DNA from 4 places in the Acidovorax sp. 107 genome. Region 1 is predicted to be linked to each of the others. Evidence: predicted binding sites of a transcription regulator. Region 1 holds the regulator's gene; each other region holds the start of a gene.
The links. The regulator sigma-54, encoded in region 1, starts transcription at its own class of promoters, with help from an activator protein. The targets are predictions, from matches to a motif close to TGGCANGNAANCTGCTTT.

Region 1 (4,937 bases):
GCTGTCACCTCGACCTTGAAGGTCTGGCGTGTGGTGAACCAGATCTCCCAGGCCACGTCGCTGGCCATTCCGTACAGATCGTTCTCGGAGCGGTACGGGCGGTGCGCAAGTTGCACCAGCACGCGCTGCGCCAGGCGGCTGTGCAGGTTGAGCTGCATGGCCTGGCGCCACGAGGCGCGCAGCAGCACGCCACCCCGGCCCACCAGCAGGTCTTGCCCCGTGAGGCCGGTGATGCCATGCACCTCGTCGGCCAGAAAGCCCTCGACGCCCGCAGCGCAAGGGAGGAAAAGTTGGAGTTGGTTCATGTCGATGGGGAGGATACGCGCTCGGGCAACGTGTGGGAACCCGGCGTGCCGGCGCGCGCCAGCAGCAACTGGCGGATGGATTCAGGGATAGCCGCCACCTTGCGGTCGGCCTTGCCAATGAAGACGATGCCGATCTTGCCGCGCGCCACCTCGCGGCCCGAGGTCTTCTCGGTCATGCAAAAGACCAGGTCGAACCCATAGCGGTTGAAGTCGGCCGGCGCCATCTCCACGCGCATGGTTTCGCCGTGGAAACCTTCGGACTTGTACTGCGCCACGATGTCGCCCACGACGATGGACAGGCCGCCCACGTCCGCCTCGGGGTAGCCCAGCGACTGGAAGAAACGCACGCGCGCTTCGGACACCAGGCTGAGCAACTGCGCGTTGTCCAGGTGCCCGCCCTGGTTCACATGGCTGATGTAGATCTGCAGCTCGGTGGCAAAACCGAAGTGCGCGGGGAGGTCGAAGACGATGCGGGCCATGGTGGGCTGCGGTGGGTAATACGGAAACAACAGAAAAGACTACGGCGGCGCTGGCGGGCAGTGCGCCACCTGCCGAGCGTCTACAAAGCCTTGCGCAAATTCGCCGGCGCGATCTTGAGCGCCTCGCGGTACTTGGCCACGGTGCGGCGGGCGCATTCGATGCCCTGCTCCTTGAGCATCTCGGCGATCTGGCTGTCGGACAGCGGCTTGGCCGGGTTTTCCGCCGACACGAACTGCTTGATCAGTGCGCGCACGGCCGTGCTCGATGCATTGCCGCCCGTTTCGGTGCCCAGGCCGGAGCCAAAGAAGTATTTCAGCTCGTAGGTGCCGATCGGCGTGGCCATGTACTTGGCGGTGGTCACGCGGCTGATGGTGGACTCGTGCAGGCCCAGTTCGTCAGCGATGTCGCGCAGCACCAGCGGGCGCATGGCCAGCTCGCCGTGGGTGAAGAAGTTCTTCTGCCGCTCGACGATGGCGCGCGAGACACGCAGGATGGTGTCAAAACGCTGCTGGATGTTCTTGATGAACCAGCGCGCCTCCTGCAGGCGCTGCTGCATGCCCTGGTGGCCCTCGCCGCCCTTGTGACCGCGCAGCGCGCCGGCGTAGATGTCGTGCACACGCAGGCGGGGCATCACATCGGGGTTGAGGCTGACGATGAAGTTGTGCTGGCCATCGCGGCCGTTGGCACGCCCGGCTTTGCGCACGATGACGTCGGGAATGATGATGTTGCGCTCAACATCGGCAAAACGGCGGCCAGGGCGCGGCTCCAAGCGGGCGATCAGGGCCATGGCGGCGCGCGTGCGCTCCTCGCCATCGCCACACAGCTGCGTCAGGCGGCGGATGTCGCGGCGGGCCAGCATCTCCAGCGGCTGCTGGCAGATGCGCAGCGCGGTCTGCACGGCGTCGGGGTCGGCATCGCTGTCTTCGTCGGCCGCCAGGGCGGTGAGCTGCAGCGTCAGGCATTCGGCCAGGTTGCGCGCGCCGACGCCCACAGGCTCCAGGCTTTGCAGCAGCCTTTGGGCCACCGTGAAGCGATGTACCAGTTCTTCGATCTGCTCCAGGTCGTCGGGCCCGGCGAGGCTGATCGCCAGCTCTTCGAGAGGCTCTTCCAGGTAACCGTCGTCGTTCAGCGATTCGATGAGAAAACGCAGTGCGGCCGTGTCCACGTCAGACAGCCGCAGCGACAGCGCCTGGCGGTGCAGGAAGGCCGTGAGCGATTCGTGCGAGCGCGCCAGTTCGGTGGCGTCGGCCTCGTCGCCCTCGGCGCCGTTATGGGTGCGGGCGGGGGCGTCGCCGCCCCACTCGGCATCATTGGGCACCATCTCGACGGTGCCGTCGCCGCTCCAGTCGGGCTCGTCGGTGCCTCCACCGGAGATTTCAGCATCATTTTGGCTTTCAGTGCTGGTGCTGCTTGCGCTGGCAGCTCCTGAAAACATAGCATCATCGGCACTGTAGTCGTCGGCCTGTGCGGGCGTGTCGGCGGCTTCCAGGCCAAACTCCTCACGCGGGGCTTCGTCGGCATTGCGTTCGAGGAACGGGTTTTCGTCGAGCATCTGCTCGACTTCCTGCGACAGTTCGAGCGTGGACAACTGCAGCAGCCGGATGGACTGCTGGAGCTGAGGGGTCAATGCAAGGTGCTGCGAGACGCGCAGCGACAGTCCAGGCTTCATCACATGCGGAAATGCTCGCCCAGGTACACCCGGCGCACTTCGGCGTTGTCCACGATCTCGGAGGGCGTGCCCTGGGCCAGTACGCGGCCGTCGCTGATGATGAAGGCGTGGTCGCAGATGCCCAGCGTCTCGCGCACGTTGTGGTCGGTGATGAGCACACCGATGCCCCGCGCCTTCAGGAAGCCGATGATGCGCTGGATCTCGATCACGGCGATGGGGTCGATACCGGCGAAGGGTTCGTCCAGCAGGATGAAACGTGGCTGGGTGGCCAGGGCGCGGGCAATCTCGACGCGGCGGCGCTCGCCGCCCGACAGCGCCAGGGCGGGCGAGGCACGCAGGTGGTCCACGCGCAGCTCCTGCAGCAGGGCTGTCAGGCGCTCTTCGATGGCATCGCGCGACAGCGGCTGGCCGTCATCGGCGCGCTGCAGTTCCAGCACGGCGCGCACGTTTTCTTCGACAGTGAGCTTGCGGAAGATGGAGGCTTCTTGCGGCAGGTACGACAGCCCCAGGCGCGACCGGCGATGGATGGGCATGTGGGCCACCGATTGGCCATCGATGCGGATGTCGCCCGCATCGCTGCGCACCAGGCCCACGATCATGTAGAACGACGTGGTCTTGCCCGCGCCATTGGGCCCGAGCAGCCCCACCACCTCGCCTTTTTGCACCACCAGCGACACATCCTTGACGACCTTGCGGCTGCCATAGGACTTGGCCAGGTGCTGCACCTCCAGGCGGCTGCCCGACTGCGAATCAGGCCCCAGGCGGCCACCCGCCTGGGTATCAGGACCGGTACTCACCACAGGCCCGCTCACTTGGCGCCGCCGCCAAGGCTGCTGCTGGGGCGCAGCGCCGGTGCGGGCGCGTCGGGCGCAGGGGCCGGGGCTGCCGCACCGGGCGGCGGGTCCTTGGGCGCCAGCACGGCGCGCACACGGCCACCGGGCGCGGGGGTGTCGCCTGCCGCAGCCGAAGACGCGGGCGCCTTCTGGCCGTCCACGGTGAACACGTCGGTGAGGTTGTTGTAGACGATCACGGCGCCGGTGATCTCATCGTTCAGCACCGACCCACGGTAGCGGCGCAGTTCGGCGCGGGTGATGAAGCGCACGTTGTCGGCCTTGCCGTCGTACTCGATGACTTCGCTCTCGCCTTCGATGAACTCGTCCGGCGCTCCGGTCACGGTGTCGCGCTTCTGGCGGAAGAACGCCCGTTTGCCCGCCTCGGCCGTGACCACGCCGTACTGGTAACCGTCGGCGTCCTGGCGCACATCCAGCCGCGCGCCGCGCAGCACGATGGTGCCCTTGGTCATCACCACGCGGCCCGAGAACACGCTGGTCTGCTTGAGTTCATCGTGACGCAGGGCATCAGCCTCGATGTTCATGGGCTTGGCACGGTCGGCCTTTTCGGCGTGTGCCACGCCCGCAAGGCCAGTCAGGGCTGCGAGCAACAGGAGGGGGAGTAGGCGTTGGGTCATAGGGCACGAATCTTGCAATGATTGTAGCCACCCGATGGTACCCATCCCGAAAAAAAGCCCGCATCAGCGGGCCTTTGGGACAGCTTGCCGACAGGGTCGGCAACTCGTCAGGCTTTGCGCGCCGTCGATGCCAGGTATTCGACCACTTGCAGCACCGTCTGCATGCTGCCAGCCATCGTGCCGTCGGTGTAGTACTTGCCTGCCACACCCATGGATGGCACGCCCTCGACGCCGTACGAATCCTGCAGCTGCGAGGCGCGACGCACCTGATTGGCCACGCTGAAGGAGCCGTAGACCTCCTTGAACTTGGCGGCGTCCACGCCCTGCTGGGTCACCCAGGCCAGGATCTCGTCGTCCTTGGCGAGCTTGACTTTTTCCACATGGATGGCGCGGAAGACCTTGGCGTGCAGGGCGTCGAGCTTGCCCATGCCTTCGAGCGTGTAGTACAGCTTTTGCTGGGGCACAAAGCTGGCATTGAACGCCACGGGCACGCGGCGGATGGAGAGGTCCTTGGGCGCGGCCTTGACCCAGGCGTCCAGCGAAGGCTCGAAGGCGTTGCAGTGGGGGCAGCTGTACCAGAAGAACTCGATCACATCGACCTTGCCAGCGGGGGCATCGGGAGCGACGGGCTTGTCCAGCCGCTTGAAGTCCTTGCCCTCCTTGAACTGGCGGGCTTGCGCCATGGCGGGGTTGGCCACTGGCAGCGTCAGGGCAGAAGCGGCAACCGCCGAGGCGGCGGACAAAGAAAACTCACGGCGTTTCATGACAAAGACTCTCCTGGTTCAGGTATGCGGGATGTGAGACATCCCTTTACAAAAAGTTCAGCCCTGGCGTTGGTGCCGTTTTGACAGGCACTTCAGCGCTGCACGCGCACGAGCGCCGATTCCAGCCCGGCGCCGTCGAGTTTCTCTTTGAGCACCTCGGCATCGTCACGCTTGGTGAAGGGGCCGATGCGCACCCGGAACACCGCCCGGCCATTTTGCTCACGCTCGCTCACGCGGGCCTCCCAACCCAG
Region 2 (4,937 bases), 1.6 Mb from region 1:
TGGCCAGCAGGGTCTCGCCGCTCAGCGTGACGGTGCCGGGGAAGTGCAGGTGCTCTTCGGACTTGCCGTAGGTGATGGGGGCCATCGCAAACGCGGGCACATCAGCCGGCAGGCGCGCGAGTGCATGGCCCACCACACCTGCGCTGATGACGGTGTCCACCGCACAGGGCAGGTGCGGGCCGTGCTGCTCTGTCGCGCCGGTGGGCAGCACGATGACGGTGTTTTCCTTGTCGGGCAGGTCTGCGATCTCGGTCCAGCTCAGGTAGGGCAGGTAGCGGTGGGGCGGGTTGTAGCCGTGCAGCATGGAGGACTTTCGTGAAGGTGTTGGGGGTGGATCAGCGCTGTGGCAGATAGGCCGTGGCTTCGACCTCAATCAGGATGTCGGGCGTGGGCAACATGCCGCTCACTTCCACTACGGTGGATGCGGGGGGCTCGCCGGGGAAGAACAGCTTGCGCACGCGGCTGTACTGCGGAAAGTGGTCCAGGTTCTTGAAGTACTGCACCAGCTTGAACACGTCGGACATCTGGCCGCCTGCGGCCTCGATGGTCTGGCGGATGCGGTCGAGCACATACCAGCTCTGCGCGAGGATGGGGCCCTCCTTGATGTCGGTGCTGAACTCGCCCGTGCGGCCAATCAGCGTGGCGGCCTCATGCGGGATGTCGTCGTAACCGCGCACGATGCGGCTGGCGGCGGGGTCCACGGCGATGATCCCGCTGAGGTAGATGAAGTCGCCTGCGCGGCGCCATGCGGCGTAGCGGGCCAGGGGCTGGGCGATGCCCGGTGCAGGGGCGGTGGCAGTGGCAGTGGCAGATGCGGTGCTCATGCGAGGCTCCTTGCGGTTTGGGTGGTGGGCACATGCCAGGCAGCCGGTGCATGGCCGCTGGCGACGCGGCCCTGGCGCAGCACCACGCGGCCCTGCGCGCCTTGTGTGCGCGATGGAAAGCCCCAGTGGTCGGCCTGCGTGAAAACCAGCAGGTCAGCCACCGCGCCCGGCTGCAGGGGCAGCGCGGTGGGGCCGGTGCGTAGCCAGTCGCTGCGGCACAGCGATTCGCTCCATTGGTCGAAAGGTGTCTCCAGCTGCGCCGCCAGCACACCCGTGGCCAAGGCCTCCAGCGGGTCGAAGCTGCCCACAGGGCAGAACGGGTCTTGCACGTTGTCGCTGGCCACCAGCACCGGTATGTTGCGTGCACGGGCCTCTTTCACCAGCGTCAGGCCACGCTGGCGCGGCGTGCGGCCGGTGGTGGCGTCCTGCAGCAGTAAATTGGTGATGGGCAGCGTGACCAGCGTGATCGGGCTTTGTGCCACGGCATCGAGCGTGGCGAGGGCGGTGGCTTCATCCTGTGCCGCCAGCGCGCAGGTGTGGCCACAGACCACATGGCCTTCAAAACGCAGCTCCTTGAGCAGTGCAGCGGTGGTTGCCAAGCCTTGGGCGCCGGGGTGCAGTTCTTCGTCCACATGCAGGTCCACGTTCAGTCCGTGGTGTTGTGCGGCTTCCAACAGGTGGCGCAGCGCCTGCGGGTCCCAGTTGGTGGAATGCACAAAGCCGCCCAGCAAGGCGCCGGGGCCGCTGGCGGCCACGGTGGTGGCTAGCTGCATGGCGGCGCTGCGTTCCGTATACAGGTGCAATGGGATCAGGCTCACGCGCTCCAGCGTGATGCGGTCGGCCCAGTCATGGGCCAGTGCGCGCAACACGTTCCAGGCCTGTGGCTGTGCATCAGGCTCCCACCAGTCGCAGTGGGTGCGCAGGTGCACGGTGCCCGCGTCGTAGGCCCATTGCAGCGCGCGGCTGGCGCGGGCGTGGATGTCGGCTTCGGTCCAGCCCTGGCGGTCCACCATCATGGCCTCGATGGCGCCCAGCAGGCCGGGTTTGACCACACCCATGCGGGGCAGGGTGAAGGCCTTGTCCAGGTGGGTGTGCGCATCCACCAGGCCGGGTAGCACCAGCGCGCCTGCTACGTCCCACACCGTGCCGTGGGGCGCTGGATGGGTGCCATGGGGCAGCACCTGCACGATGCGGCCCTGGGCCAGGTGCAGGTCGGCTAGTGCGGGCTGGTGGCCCTGCTGCGGCCACGCGGTGGGCAGCAGCCACCGCGGCAACCGTGCGCGCAGGATGTGGTCGGGAGTGCTGGATGCGTGCATGCCGTGGCCCTTAGAAATTGGTCTTATGCAAAGCGCGCCATGGCCTGGCCCACGCGGGCCTTGAAGGCCGCAAGCCGGGGTGGTGTGGCCACGTTCATGTGGTAGTAGGCGTGGTAGTCCACCCGCGCCTTGCCGCCGGTGAGCAGGCGCATGTAGCGGGTGATGGACTTGCGTGGCGGGTCGCCCATGAACAGGGCCGTCCAGCGGGGGCGGCCGTAGGTGACCACGGCGGAGATGCGCTTGATGTGCGTGAGCGAGGGCTTGACGTTGTGCGGGTCGCTGATGTCAAAGGCCACGCCGGGCATGAGCACGCGATCGAAAAAGCCCTTGAGCATCGCCGGCATGCCAAAGCACCAGGTGGGAAAGCAGAACACTACCGCCTCGGCCCAGAGCAAGCGGTCCACATAGCCCTGCACGGGCAACTGGTTGCTGGGCACCTCGTGGTAGCCCAGGCGCTCTTCGCGTGTCATCACGGGGTTGAAGCCCTCGGCGTACAGGTCGCAGTCGTCCACCTCATGGCCCGCGCCGCGCAGCTGCTGCACCACCTCGGTGTGCAGTGCGGCGTTGTAGCTGGTCTCTACCGGGTGGCAATAGATCACGAGGATGCGCATGGCGGGGGTCCTTCGGGTTGTGGGAGATGGGCCTACAGGTCCAGCGTGAGCGTGGCGCTGTGGCTGCGCGCGCAGCACACGGCGACGTGGGTGGCTTGCTCTGCAACGCTCAGGCAGCTGTCGCGGTGGTCGGGTTCGCCGTCCAGCCAGCGGGTCACGCAGGTGCCGCACACGCCCTGCTCGCACAGGGTTTCCAGCGGCACGCCAGCGAGCTGCAGCACGTCGGCCATGCTCTCGCCAGGGCCAACAGGCAAGCGCATCTGACTGCGCTGCAGGATCAGCTCGAACGTGTGTTCTGTGCGGGTGGCGCTGGCGGTGTCGGGGGCTGTCTGCATTGTTTGACCATGTGATTTGATCGATTGGTCAAACTATTGCAAAGGCTGTGCCAGCCACAAAAACCTGTCAAACGTCTTTGTGGTGGATCAACGCGGCCTTATCGCGACGGATTTGCGCCGCGTGCTGGTGCGCATCGCGCCCCTCAGGCCCTTTGGCGCGTAGACCATGCCCAGAAATGGGCATGGGGCTTTAGTCTGGTGCGAGGCCGCAGCCCAGCAGCACAAAGCTGGTGAGTTCGCGCACGATGGGCTCGCGGTCAATGGGCTCGTCGGGCGCCAGGCCCAGCATGATGTGCACCTGTACGCCGTAGTCGGCGTAGTGCTGCGTCATGCCCCATATCTGCATGAGCAGCAGTGTGGGGTTGACTGCGCGCATGCGGCCTTCGGCGATCCAGCGGTGGATGAGGTCCACCTTCTGCTGGGTGGACTTGACGGCCACGGGCCAGTATTTGCCCAGGTTGCGCCCACCGCCCAGCACCTCGGTGGTGAAGATGCGCGACAGGCCCGGGTTGTCCAGCGCGTAGTCGAGCTTCTTGCGCACGTAAGTGCTCAGCACTTTCTTGGGGTCGTCGCTCTGGCTGTCGAACTGGAACGCGCCCGACCAGCCGTTGAGCACTGAATACAGCAGCTCTTCATACAGCTCTTCCTTGCTGGCGATGTAGTAGTGCAACTGCGGCTTGGTCAGGCCCGCGCGCTCGGCGATGGCCTTGGTGGATGCCCCCTTGAAGCCATGGCGGCTGAACTCGGCAATGGCCGCTTCGCGGATGGCGCTCAAGATGCGTTCGCGGCCCTGCTTGGCGCGGCTGAGCAGCGCGCCAGAGGCGGCTTCGGCTTCGGATTCGGTCATGGCGGTGGTGCGAGGCATGGGGAGTGCAGAGTGTGCGCTGCAGATTCTGCCCGCGCGGGAGTGGGTCAGACTTTCCAGAACCCGATGTGTGGCGCGCTGGCTTCTTCGACCATAGCGGGGCCGATGCATTCGATGGCATGGGGCGAGGCGGCAAACACGTCACGGCACGACAGCTCGGCGTCGCGCTGTTCGGCACGTTCGCCCCGGAACACGCGCAGGCGTTCGGCGTCAATGCCGAACACCACGCGCCCAATGCCCGACCAGAAGATGGCGCCCGCACACATCACGCAGGGCTCGGCCGATGAATACAGCGTGGCCTTGGCCAGGGCATCGCGCCCCACGCGCGGGCTGAGCTGGCGCACGGCATTGGTCTCGGCGTGGCCGGTGCAGTCGCCGGTCTCGGTGGTGTTGCAGTAGGCCTCGGCCAGCAGGCGCCCTTCGGCACTGATGACCACTGCACCAAACGGACGGTTGCCGCGCGCGCGGGCAGTGCACGACCACGCGATGGCCTGGCGCAGGTAGGTGCCGTCGGTGTCGTTGATGGGGGTGGGGTCGTCAAAGCTGGCTGGGGGCGTAGACATGAGCGCGTGCATGGTGTGGGTGTCTCCGTCGATGGTGGGTGGGTGGGTGGCTGTCGTTGTGCAACGCCGGACTGTCTGCACGCCCGCCGTTGTGGTGCAGGGCGCTTGCATTTGGCATGCCAATCACAATCAGTGACATGTATGCATGGCTTTTGATGCGCTGTGCCCAAGCGCTCTCACCCTGCTTGGACACACAAGCAAGGAGCCGTGGGCATTCTTCTTGCATCGCTATTGGCAAGAGTAGAAGCGTTCACTGTGTTGCCCCCTGTGCCATCCTGCACGGGGCGATGCCAGTCGGAAATTGCTCTTGAAGCCCGCTGTGCGCACAGCGGTGTGCGTTGGCACACCGTGGCTTCAAGGGTTAAAAGGACGGCTGCCGCAGGCGGTGCATCCACTCTTGAAGCACCCAGCGGGAGGGCCTTT
Region 3 (4,937 bases), 2.4 Mb from region 1:
ACATCTTGTCGATGCTGAATTCGCTGCGGTGCGTGTTGCCCGTCACGTCCACCAGGATGTTGCGCAGCGTGCGGTCTACCACCCAGGGCGGCATTTCCTGCCCATATACGGCGCGGTTGGCCTCGATCTCGCGCAGGGCAATCTCCAGCTCGTACAGCTGGTCGTTGCGTGCCTCGTCCACACGCGGCGACTGGCTGGTGGGGCCGATGAACAGGCCGCTGAACAAATAGCTCAGGCTGGGGTGGTTGTGCCAGTACAGCAGCAGGCTGGCCAGCAGCTCGGGCTTGCGCAAAAACGGCGAGTCGGCCGGGGTGGCGCCGCCCATCACAAAGTGGTTGCCGCCGCCGGTGCCGGTGTGGCGGCCATCGGTCATGAACTTCTCGGCCGAAAGGCGCGTCTCCCACGCGGCCTGGTACAGAAACTCGGTGTGCTGCACCAGCTCCTTCCAGTGGGTGGCGGGGTGGATGTTCACTTCGATCACGCCGGGGTCGGGCGTCACCGCCAGCACCTTCAGGCGTGCGTCGCGTGGCGGCGGGTAGCCTTCCAGCACGATCTTCATGCCCAGTTCTTCGGCCGTCGCTTCGATGGCGGCCAGCAGGTCCAGGTAGTCATCCAGGCGCGCCAGTGGCGGCATGAAGACGTAGAGCACGCCGTACTTCTCGCCCACCTTTTCGGCCTTGGGGCCGCTCGCGCGGCGCTGGTCGCGCACCTCCACGCACAGGGCGGTGCGCGACAGGCCTGCCGCCGACTGGAACTTGCCTGGGGGCTGCATGCCCGCATGGGGGTCGGGCTGCCCGGCCTGGCGCGCGTGGTCACCACCCGCAGTGCCCTGCGTTACGCGCCGGGCTTCGCCCGGTGCGGTGGCACCTGCCAGGTAGGGCAGGTCGCGGTCGCCGGTGACGGGGCCTGCGGGCACGGAATACCGCGCTCGCAGCGTGGTCGCAGCGGGCAGCGGGCCTTGGGGTGCGGTCGGGTCTTGCGGGATCAGGTGTTCGGTGTCCGATGCCTTCACCCAGGGCAGGGCATCGAGCGGCAGGCGGTAGCCCATGGGCGAATCGCCGGGGATGAGCAGCATGCGGTCGTCGCGGAAGAACCAGGGCCCCGTGCTCCACACACTGCCCGCCAGCGTGCCCGCGCCCACACCTGCTTGCAGCGGCAGCACATAGCCCACCACGCTGTCGAGCTTTTGCTCGAACACGCGGCGCAGGCGGGCGCGCTCCAGCTCATCGTCCAGGCGCGCGTCGAACGGGTCCACGTTGATGGGCAGGCGCCGCTCGCGCCACAGGTAGTAGAAGGTGTCTTCATACCCGGGCTGGATGTAGCGGTCGGTGATGCCCAGCTTGCGCGTGAGGTGGCGCACAAAACGCTCGGCGTCGGCGCTGGTGTAGTGGGATGGGTCACGCTCGTCGGCAAACAGCGCGGGGTTCTGCCACGCGGGCTGGCCGTCGGCGCGCCAGCAGATCGACAGTGCCCAGCGCGGCAGCTGCTCGCCCGGGTACCACTTGCCCTGGCCAAAGTGCAGAAAGCCGCCCTGGCCGTATTCGGCGCGCAGCTTGTGCGTGAGTTCGGTGGCAAAGCCGCGCTTGGTGGGGCCCAGCGCATCGGTGTTCCACTCCGGCGCGTCGCGGTCGCCCACGGCCACAAAGGTGGGCTCACCGCCCATCGTCAGCCGCACGTCGCCCGCCACCAGGTCGGCGTCCACCTGCTCGCCGAGGGCCAGCACGGCTTGCCACTGGTCTTCGGTGTAGGGCTTGGTCACGCGGGGCGATTCAAAGATGCGTGTCACGCGCATCTCGTGGCTGAACTCCACCTCGGCCTTGTCCACGCCGCCTTCAATCGGCGCGGCCCCCGAGGGTTGCGGCGTGCAGGCCAGCGGGATGTGGCCCTCGCCCGCCATCAGGCCACTGGTGGCGTCCAGGCCAATCCAGCCCGCGCCGGGCAGGTAGACCTCGCACCAGGCGTGCAGGTCGGTGAAGTCGTGGTCGGTGCCACTGGGGCCGTCCAGCGCCTTCACATCGGGCGTGAGCTGGATCAGATAGCCCGACACAAAGCGCGCCGCCAGCCCCAGGTGACGCAGCAGCTGCACCAGCAGCCAGCCTGAGTCGCGGCACGAGCCGCTGGCTTTTTGCAGCGTCTCTTCGGGCGTCTGCACGCCGGGCTCCAGGCGGATCAGGTAGCGCACGTCCTGCGCCACCTGCTGGTTGAGCTTGACCAGGAAGTCGATGGAGCGTTGTTTGCTGCGGTCGATTTTGTCCAGGTACGCCTGCACCAGCGGCGTCACCGGGTCGGTGGCCAGGTAGGGCGCCAGCTCCTGCTGCACATCGCTGCTGTACTTGAAGGGGATGTGCTCGGCCTCGGGCTCCAGGAAGAAGTCGAAGGGGTTGTACACCGCCATTTCCACCACCAGGTCCACCGTGACCTTGAACTCGCGCGTCTTCTCTGGGAACACCAGCCGCGCCTGGTAGTTGGCAAACGGGTCCTGCTGCCAGTTGATGAAGTGCTGCGCGGGCTCGACCTTGAGCGAGTACGAAATCACATTGCTGCGGCAATGGGGCGCAGGCCGCAATCGGATCGTCTGCGGCCCGAGGCCGACCAGCCGGTCGTATTGGTAATGCGTGACGTGGTGGAGCGCGGCGTGGATGGGCATATGCAGACCATGCTAGCAAGTCCCGAGCCATCGCGGGCAACTATTCCGGGGGCGGTGACAAGTGGTCATCGGCTGTTCACAATGTGCGGTCCGTGCCCCGCTGCCGGGGCTGTCTGCATGCTTGCGATGGCGCACCAACTTGGTGACGCCCTTTTTTTTTACCCATGTCCCAATCCCCCCAACTTCTGCTCCTGCCCGGTCTGGCCGCCGATGAACGCATGTGGCGCGGCGTGCTGCCGCTGCTGCCCGCCGCGCTGCGCCCCGAGGTCGCCATCGCCCACCAGGATGTGAACCTGCATCGCATCGAGGACTTTGCCGCCCGCCTGCTGGCGCAGCACGCGGGGCCGCTGGTGCTGGCCGGCGCGTCGATGGGCGGCATGGTCGCCATGGAGGCCGCGCGCCAGGCGCCGGAACGGGTCGCAGGGCTGGCGCTGCTGGGCACCACCGCGCGGCCCGAGACACCCGACATGCGCGCCCTGCGCGAAGGCGCCATCGCGCTGTTTGAACAGGGCCGCGTGCGCGAGGTCATCGAGCCCAACGTGGCCTTGGCCTTCCACCCCGTGAACGCTGCCAAGGCTGAGCTGGTGCAGGCCTATCTGGACTTTGTGCTGGATGCGGGCCCCGACCACCTGGTGCGCCAGAACCGCGCCGTGATCCACCGCCCCGATGCGCGCTTGCACCTGCCCCAGCTGGCCTGCCCCGTGCTGGTGGTGTGTGGCGCAGCCGACCAGCTCACGCCGCCCGAATGTTCTGCAGAGATCGCGGCACTGGTGCCCGGCGCCGAGCACCACCTGCTGCCCGACAGCGGCCACATGCTGACCATGGAGCAGCCCGAGGTGGTGACCGGCTTGCTGGTGCAGTGGCTGGCCCGCAGCGGGTGGATGTGAGTGAGTTGAAGCGTTTTTGGCTGGAAGCGCTAGTGGATCATGCCTGAGTAGCTATAAAAATGGTAGCTAATCAGAACTCCAAGTTGTCAATCAGCCGCGTGCTGCCCAGCCGCGCAGCACCCAGCGCTACCAGCGTGCCTGCAACATCGTCGGCCGTGGCGGGCAGCAGGTCCGCCCGGCGGCGCACCGTGAGGTAGTCGGGCGCCCAGCCCCGCGCGCGCAGCGCGTCTTGCGCCTGGGCCTCCAGCGCGCTGCGGTCGCTGGCGTCCAGCCACTGCTGCGCCAGCCGCTTCAGGGCCTGCGACAGGGCCACGGCCTCCTGGCGTTCTTCCAGGCTGAGGTAGCCGTTGCGCGAACTCAGCGCCAGGCCATCGGCCGCGCGGCAGGTTTCGCCCGCCACGATCTCGATGGGCAGCGCAAACTGCCGCACCATGTGGCGGATCACCATGAGCTGCTGGTAGTCCTTCCTGCCAAAAACCGCCGTTCCGCCAGTCTGGCCCAGCACGCAGGCAAACAGCTTCATCACCACCGTACTCACACCCACAAAAAAGCCGGGGCGGAAGTGGCCTTCGAGCATGTCGGCGAGCCGCGGGTCGGGGTGCACCTTGAAGGTCTGGGGCTCGGGGTAGAGGTCGGTCTCGCGCGGGGCAAACAGCACATCGCATCCGGCGGCCTGCAGTTGTGCGCAGTCGGCCTCCCAGGTGCGGGGGTAGCTGTCAAAGTCCTCGTGGGGCAAGAACTGCAGGCGGTTCACAAAGATGCTGGCCACGGTCACGTCGCCCAGGGGTTGGGCCTGGCGCACCAGGGAAATGTGCCCCTCATGCAGGTTGCCCATGGTGGGCACAAAAGCCGGGCGGCGGTAGGGGGCCAGGGCCTGGCGCAGGTCGGCAATCGAGCGGGCAATCAGCATGGGGTGGGAAGGGTCAGAGAAATAGGAAAAAGGCTCACCAGGCGTGCACAGCGTTGTCCGGGAAGCGCCCTTGCTTCACGGCCTGCAGATACGCCTCCATGGCGCCGCGCACGCTGCCCGCGTCCTGCATGAAGTTGTGGACGAACTTCGGCATCTTCCCGAGGTTCATGCCCAGCATGTCGTGCAACACCAGCACCTGCCCGGCCGTGCCGTTGCCCGCGCCGATGCCAATGGTGTGGCAGTGCGGCAGCTCGGCCGTGAGGTCGGCTGCCAGTGTGGCGGGCACCATCTCCAGCACCAGCATGGCGGCGCCTGCGTCCTGCAGTTCATGCGCCTCTTTGCGCAGCGTGCGGGCGGCATCGTCGGTCTTGCCCTGCACGCGGTAGCCGCCCAGCGCGTGCACCGTCTGTGGCGTCAGGCCCAGGTGGGCGCACACCGGCACGCCGCGCTGCACCAGGAATTCCACTGTGGGCGCGGTCCAGCCGCCACCTTC
Region 4 (4,937 bases), 260 kb from region 1:
GTCAGTCTGCTGATGTATCTGGTGGTGTTCGATTTTGTGGACTACTGGATCCACCGGGGTCAGCACCATTTTGAGTGGTGGTGGCGCCTGCATTCGCTGCACCATGCGCAGCGGCAGATGACGATGTGGAGCGACAACCGCAACCACCTGCTCGACGACCTGCTGCGCGATGTGATTCTGGTGACGGTGGCGCAGCTGATTGGCGTGGCGCCCGGGCAGTTCATTGCCATCGTGGCCATCGCGCAGCTCAGCGAGAGCTTTCAGCATGCCAACGTGCGACTGTGGTTCGGCCAGGTGGGAGAGCGGCTCTGGATCAGCCCCCGCTTTCACCGGCGGCATCACAGCATCGGCATTGGCCATGAAACGGTCAAGCCACCGGCTGACGCTGCTGGAGGCATGCCATCCGCGCCGCCGCGTGTGGTGCTCGGTGGTCACAACTTTGGGGTGCTCCTGCCCTGGTGGGACATGTTGATGGGCACGGCCAACTTCGAGAAGCGTTTTGACCCCACCGGTGTGCGCGACCAGGTCGAGCCAGGTGCCGATGGCCGCTTGCGCGACTACGGCAGTGGGTTCTGGTCCCAGCAATGGCGGGGCGTACTGCGGTTGCTGGGCAAGGCCTGAGCAGCCCGGCAGGCGCTCCCTGTATGCTTCCCGCCATGGGACTTCTGCTTGATTCTTTCTGGCGTGCCGCCGCCTACTGCCTGCGGCCCCGCGTGATTGCGCTGTCGCTGCTGCCCTTGCTGTTGATGGTCGCCTTGGCGCTGGGCCTGGGCCATTTCTATTGGGATGCAGCAGTGCAGGGGATGCGCGCTTTGCTGGATGCGTCCACGCTGCTGGCCAGCGTCTGGAGCTGGCTTCAGGGCTGGGGTTTGGGTGACGTGACTGCCGTGATGGCGCCGCTGATGGTGGTGCTGGCCGTGGCGCCGGTACTGGTGGTGGTATCGCTGCTTGCGGTGGCAGTGCTCATGACCCCCACATTGGTGGCCTTGGTCGCCGCGCGGCGCTTTCCCGATCTGGAGCGCAAGAAGGGCGGGTCCTTCATTGCGAGTGTGGCCTGGTCGATAGGGTCCACGGTGCTGGCGCTGGTGGCGCTGGCAGTGTCTGTCCCCCTCTGGCTGGTGCCGCCGCTGGTGCTCATCCTGCCGCCCCTGATCTGGGGGTGGCTGACCTACCGGGTGATGGTGTTTGATGCGTTGGCCGATCATGCCAGCAAGGAAGAGCGCCAGGAGATATTCCGTCGCCATCGCAGCAGCCTGCTGGGCATTGGGGTTGTGACGGGTTATCTGGGCGCTGCGCCCAGCATTGTGTGGGCGTCGGGGGTGGTGTTTGCGGCTGCTTTTTTTGTGCTGGTGCCCTTGGCGATCTGGATCTACACCCTGGTGTTCGCATTTTCGTCGCTGTGGTTCACGCACTATGGGCTGGCCGCGCTGCAGCGCTTGCGGGCCGAGCGGACCGCAATGGCGCCGAAGACGGCGTTCTCCCCGGTGGCCGATGCAATGCCGCATCCCGCAGAAGCTACGCCCTTGGATACGGCGGCAGAGCCCGCGCCTGCGCTGCCATCCCCCGCCATTCCCCTGCCAGGAGACAAGACACCATGACCCCTACCTTTGGCCTCATCATCGTGGGCGACGAGATCCTTTCAGGCAAGCGGGCCGACAAGCACATGCCCAAGGTGATTGAGCTTCTGTCGGCGCGTGGCCTTTCTCTGGCCTACGCCGACTACGTGGGCGACAACCCGGACCGCATCACTGCCACGTTGCAGCGGGCGTTTGCTTCGGCCGATGTGGTGTTCTCGTGCGGCGGCATCGGCGCGACACCCGACGATCACACGCGGCAATGTGCTGCGCGTGCCCTGGGCAAGGAGCTGGCCCTGCACCCCGAGGCCGAGGCCCTGATCCGTGAGCGCATGCAGGACGTGGCGCGCGAACAGGGCGTGCCCTATGAGCCCGACCGGTCTGACAACGTGCACCGTCTCAACATGGGCATGTTCCCGGTGGGTGCGCGCATCATTCCCAATCCCTACAACAAGATTCCTGGCTTCAGCTGCGAAGGGGCAGGGGGTGGGGCTGTGCACTTCGTCCCGGGCTTTCCTGTCATGGCCTGGCCCATGATCGAGTGGGTGCTGGAACAGCGCTACGCGGCCCATTTCAACCGTGCGCCACAGACCGAGCAGTCGGTGGTGGTTTATGGCGCCATGGAGGCGGCGTTGACCCCCCTCATGGAGCAGATTGAAAAATCGCACCCGGATGTGCGGGTGTTCAGTTTGCCCAGCGTAGATCATCCACAATACGGGCGGCACATCGAACTGGGCGTCAAAGGCCCCGCGTCCTCGGTGCCTGCGGCATGGCAGGCATTGAAAACTGGATTGCACAAATTTGGTGCAAATTGCGGCCCCGAATTGGTGCGCAATCTGTGAAGTTCAGATTCGATGAATGAATTGCACCGTGTTGGTGCTTTTGGGCACCTGCCATGCCGACCTGTCGCGGGTAGCGCTCCTTCATAGTGCGGCGCTGCACTCGGCTGGCACGCAAACTGCTTTTATCTCGCAAACTCTTTTTTCAACAAGCGCTTTATCCAGGAGAACCTGATGGCCAAGACCGTTGCAGACGTGATGAAGATGGTGAAGGAGAACGAAGTCAAGTTCGTTGACTTCCGTTTCACCGATACCCGTGGCAAACAACAGCACACCACGGTGCCCGTCTCTCACTTCGACGAAGACAAGTTCACTTCGGGCCATGCCTTTGATGGTTCGTCGATTGCCGGTTGGAAGGGCATCGAAGCCTCCGACATGCAGCTGATCCCCGATCCGAGCACGGCCAACATCGATCCTTTCTTCGAAGAAACGACGCTGATCCTGACCTGCGACGTGATCGAGCCCACCGACGGCAAGGCCTACGACCGCGACCCCCGCTCCATCGCAAAGCGCGCTGAAGCCTACCTGAAGGCCTCCGGCCTGGGCGACACCGCCTACTTCGGTCCCGAGCCAGAATTCTTCATCTTCGACGGCGTGCGTTGGAGCACCGAGCCCAACCACACCTTCTACGAAATCGAAGAGTACGAAGCTCCCTGGAACACTGGCGCCAAGCTCGAAGGTGGCAACCGTGGTCACCGTCCCACCGTCAAGGGCGGCTACTTCCCCGTGCCCCCCGTCGACAGCACGCAAGACATGCGCGCCGAGATGTCCCTGATCCTCGAATCCCTGGGCATCCCGGTCGAAGTGTTCCACCACGAAGTGGCGGGCGCTGGCCAGAATGAAATCGGCACCCGTTTCAGCACCCTGGTGGAGCGCGCTGACTGGACCATCCTGCAAAAGTACGTGATCCACAACGTGGCCAATGCCTACGGCAAGACCGCCACGTTCATGCCCAAGCCCTACCACGGCGACAACGGCTCCGGCATGCACGTGCACCAGTCCGTCTGGAAGGACGGCAAGAACCTGTTCGCTGGCGACGGCTATGCCGGTCTGTCGGACTTCGCGCTGTACTACATCGGCGGCATCATCAAGCACGCCCGTGCCCTGAACGCCATCACCAACCCAGGCACCAACAGCTACAAGCGCCTGGTGCCTCACTTCGAAGCCCCGGTGAAGCTGGCCTACTCGGCCAAGAACCGCTCGGCCTCGATCCGCATTCCTTACGTGGCCAACCCGAAGGGCCGTCGCGTGGAAGCCCGCTTCCCCGATCCACTGATGAACCCCTACCTGGGCTTTGCCGCCCTGCTGATGGCGGGTCTGGACGGCGTGGAAAACAAGATCCATCCTGGCGAAGCCGCCACGAAGGACCTGTACCACCTGCCTCCAGAAGAAGACAAGCTGGTGCCTACCGTGTGCCACAGCCTGGACCAGGCCCTGGAGCACCTGGACAAGGACCGAGCGTTCCTGACCAAGGGTGGTGTGTTCACCGACAGCATGATCGACGCCTACATCGATCTGAAGATGAACGAAGTGACCCGCTTCCGCATGGCCGTGCATCCTGTCGAGTACGACATGTACTACTCGCTGTAATCGTCTGCCTGCAGACCATTGCTCAAGAAAAGGCGGCGCAAGCCGCCTTTTTTCATGGGCGGGCGAAGATGGCGCTGGCGTCGAATGCGTGCGGCGGAACCAAGGTGCCAGGTGTTGCATCCGTATACACAGCCTTCCAAGGGTCTGCCTTTGTTGGATTGGAGATGTAGGGTGATTGGGGGATACTCCCCCGACCCCTGCATGTCCGTGCGAGGAAACCGAATGAAAAAAACGCTCATCACCCTGCTTCTCATCGCCGGCTCCGTCCCCGTGGCCCTGGCGCAAGACCGCATCTACCGCTGCGGCAACGAATACACCAACAACGCGCAGCAGGCCAAGGAGCGTGGCTGCAAGCTGGTCGAGGGCGGCAACGTCACGGTGGTGCAGGGCACCCGCCCGGCGTCTGCCGCAGCCGCCGCCGGTGGCAGTGGTGCAGCAGCCTCTTCGTCTGCGACCTCGCCCGCCAACGCACCCCGCGTCAGCAACAACGAGCAGAAGTCCCGCGATTCGGATGCGCGCGCCATCCTGGAGTCCGAGCTGCGCAAGGCCGAAGCACGCCATGCCGAGCTGCTCAAGGAATACAACAACGGCGCCCCCGAGCGCAATGCGCTGGACCTGCGCAATCCCCAGCGCTACACCGAACGCACGGCCGAGCTCAAGGCCAGTGTGGCCCGCAGCGAGAGCGACATCGCAGGCATCAAGCGCGAGATTGCCCGCCTGCCAGCGCCTGCGGCGCCCACCAACTGACGACGGCGATAGCGTGTGAGTGCCCCTTCCTCCCCCGAATTGCCCGGCACTGACACCGGGCGTTTCCATTCCCTGGACCTGATGTCCACCCTGGTGGCCGTGCTGCGTGCTGACGATGGCGCCGTGCAGTTTGCCAACGCCGCTTTGGAGAATACGCTCGGCCTGTCGCGCCGCACCCTGGAGGGGG

Region 2: a site for sigma-54 is predicted at 3,122-3,139, ahead of C8C99_RS20385 (2Fe-2S iron-sulfur cluster binding domain-containing protein). Genes of this name have one in related genera too.
Region 3: a site for sigma-54 is predicted at 2,660-2,677, ahead of C8C99_RS02070 (DUF2126 domain-containing protein). Genes of this name have one in related genera too.
Region 4: a site for sigma-54 is predicted at 2,522-2,539, ahead of glnA (type I glutamate--ammonia ligase). Genes of this name have one in related genera too.

The regions. Positions count from the first base shown of each region.
Region 1 is NZ_QBTZ01000001.1:2,807,164-2,812,100, forward strand. Features, by position in the region: gene C8C99_RS13170 (class I SAM-dependent RNA methyltransferase) at 1-305, opposite strand, end outside; gene C8C99_RS13175 (thioesterase family protein) at 302-784, opposite strand; gene C8C99_RS13180 (RNA polymerase factor sigma-54) at 865-2,454, opposite strand; gene lptB (LPS export ABC transporter ATP-binding protein) at 2,454-3,251, opposite strand; gene lptA (lipopolysaccharide transport periplasmic protein LptA) at 3,263-3,922, opposite strand; gene C8C99_RS13195 (thiol:disulfide interchange protein DsbA/DsbL) at 4,030-4,686, opposite strand; gene C8C99_RS13200 (SPOR domain-containing protein) at 4,779-4,937, opposite strand, start outside.
Region 2 is NZ_QBTZ01000001.1:4,360,642-4,365,578, forward strand. Features, by position in the region: gene C8C99_RS20365 (creatininase family protein) at 1-304, opposite strand, end outside; gene C8C99_RS20370 (RidA family protein) at 336-824, opposite strand; gene C8C99_RS20375 (amidohydrolase family protein) at 821-2,140, opposite strand; gene C8C99_RS20380 (NAD(P)H-dependent oxidoreductase) at 2,164-2,751, opposite strand; gene C8C99_RS20385 (2Fe-2S iron-sulfur cluster binding domain-containing protein) at 2,784-3,086, opposite strand; gene C8C99_RS20390 (TetR/AcrR family transcriptional regulator) at 3,277-3,933, opposite strand; gene C8C99_RS20395 (nucleoside deaminase) at 3,999-4,514, opposite strand.
Region 3 is NZ_QBTZ01000001.1:422,052-426,988, forward strand. Features, by position in the region: gene C8C99_RS02070 (DUF2126 domain-containing protein) at 1-2,647, opposite strand, end outside; gene C8C99_RS02075 (alpha/beta fold hydrolase) at 2,812-3,534, shown strand; gene panC (pantoate--beta-alanine ligase) at 3,605-4,444, opposite strand; gene panB (3-methyl-2-oxobutanoate hydroxymethyltransferase) at 4,479-4,937, opposite strand, start outside.
Region 4 is NZ_QBTZ01000001.1:2,545,363-2,550,299, reverse strand. Features, by position in the region: gene C8C99_RS11930 (sterol desaturase family protein) at 1-621, shown strand, start outside; gene C8C99_RS11925 (EI24 domain-containing protein) at 657-1,598, shown strand; gene C8C99_RS11920 (molybdopterin-binding protein) at 1,595-2,416, shown strand; gene glnA (type I glutamate--ammonia ligase) at 2,588-4,003, shown strand; gene C8C99_RS11910 (hypothetical protein) at 4,226-4,750, shown strand; gene glnL (nitrogen regulation protein NR(II)) at 4,832-4,937, shown strand, end outside.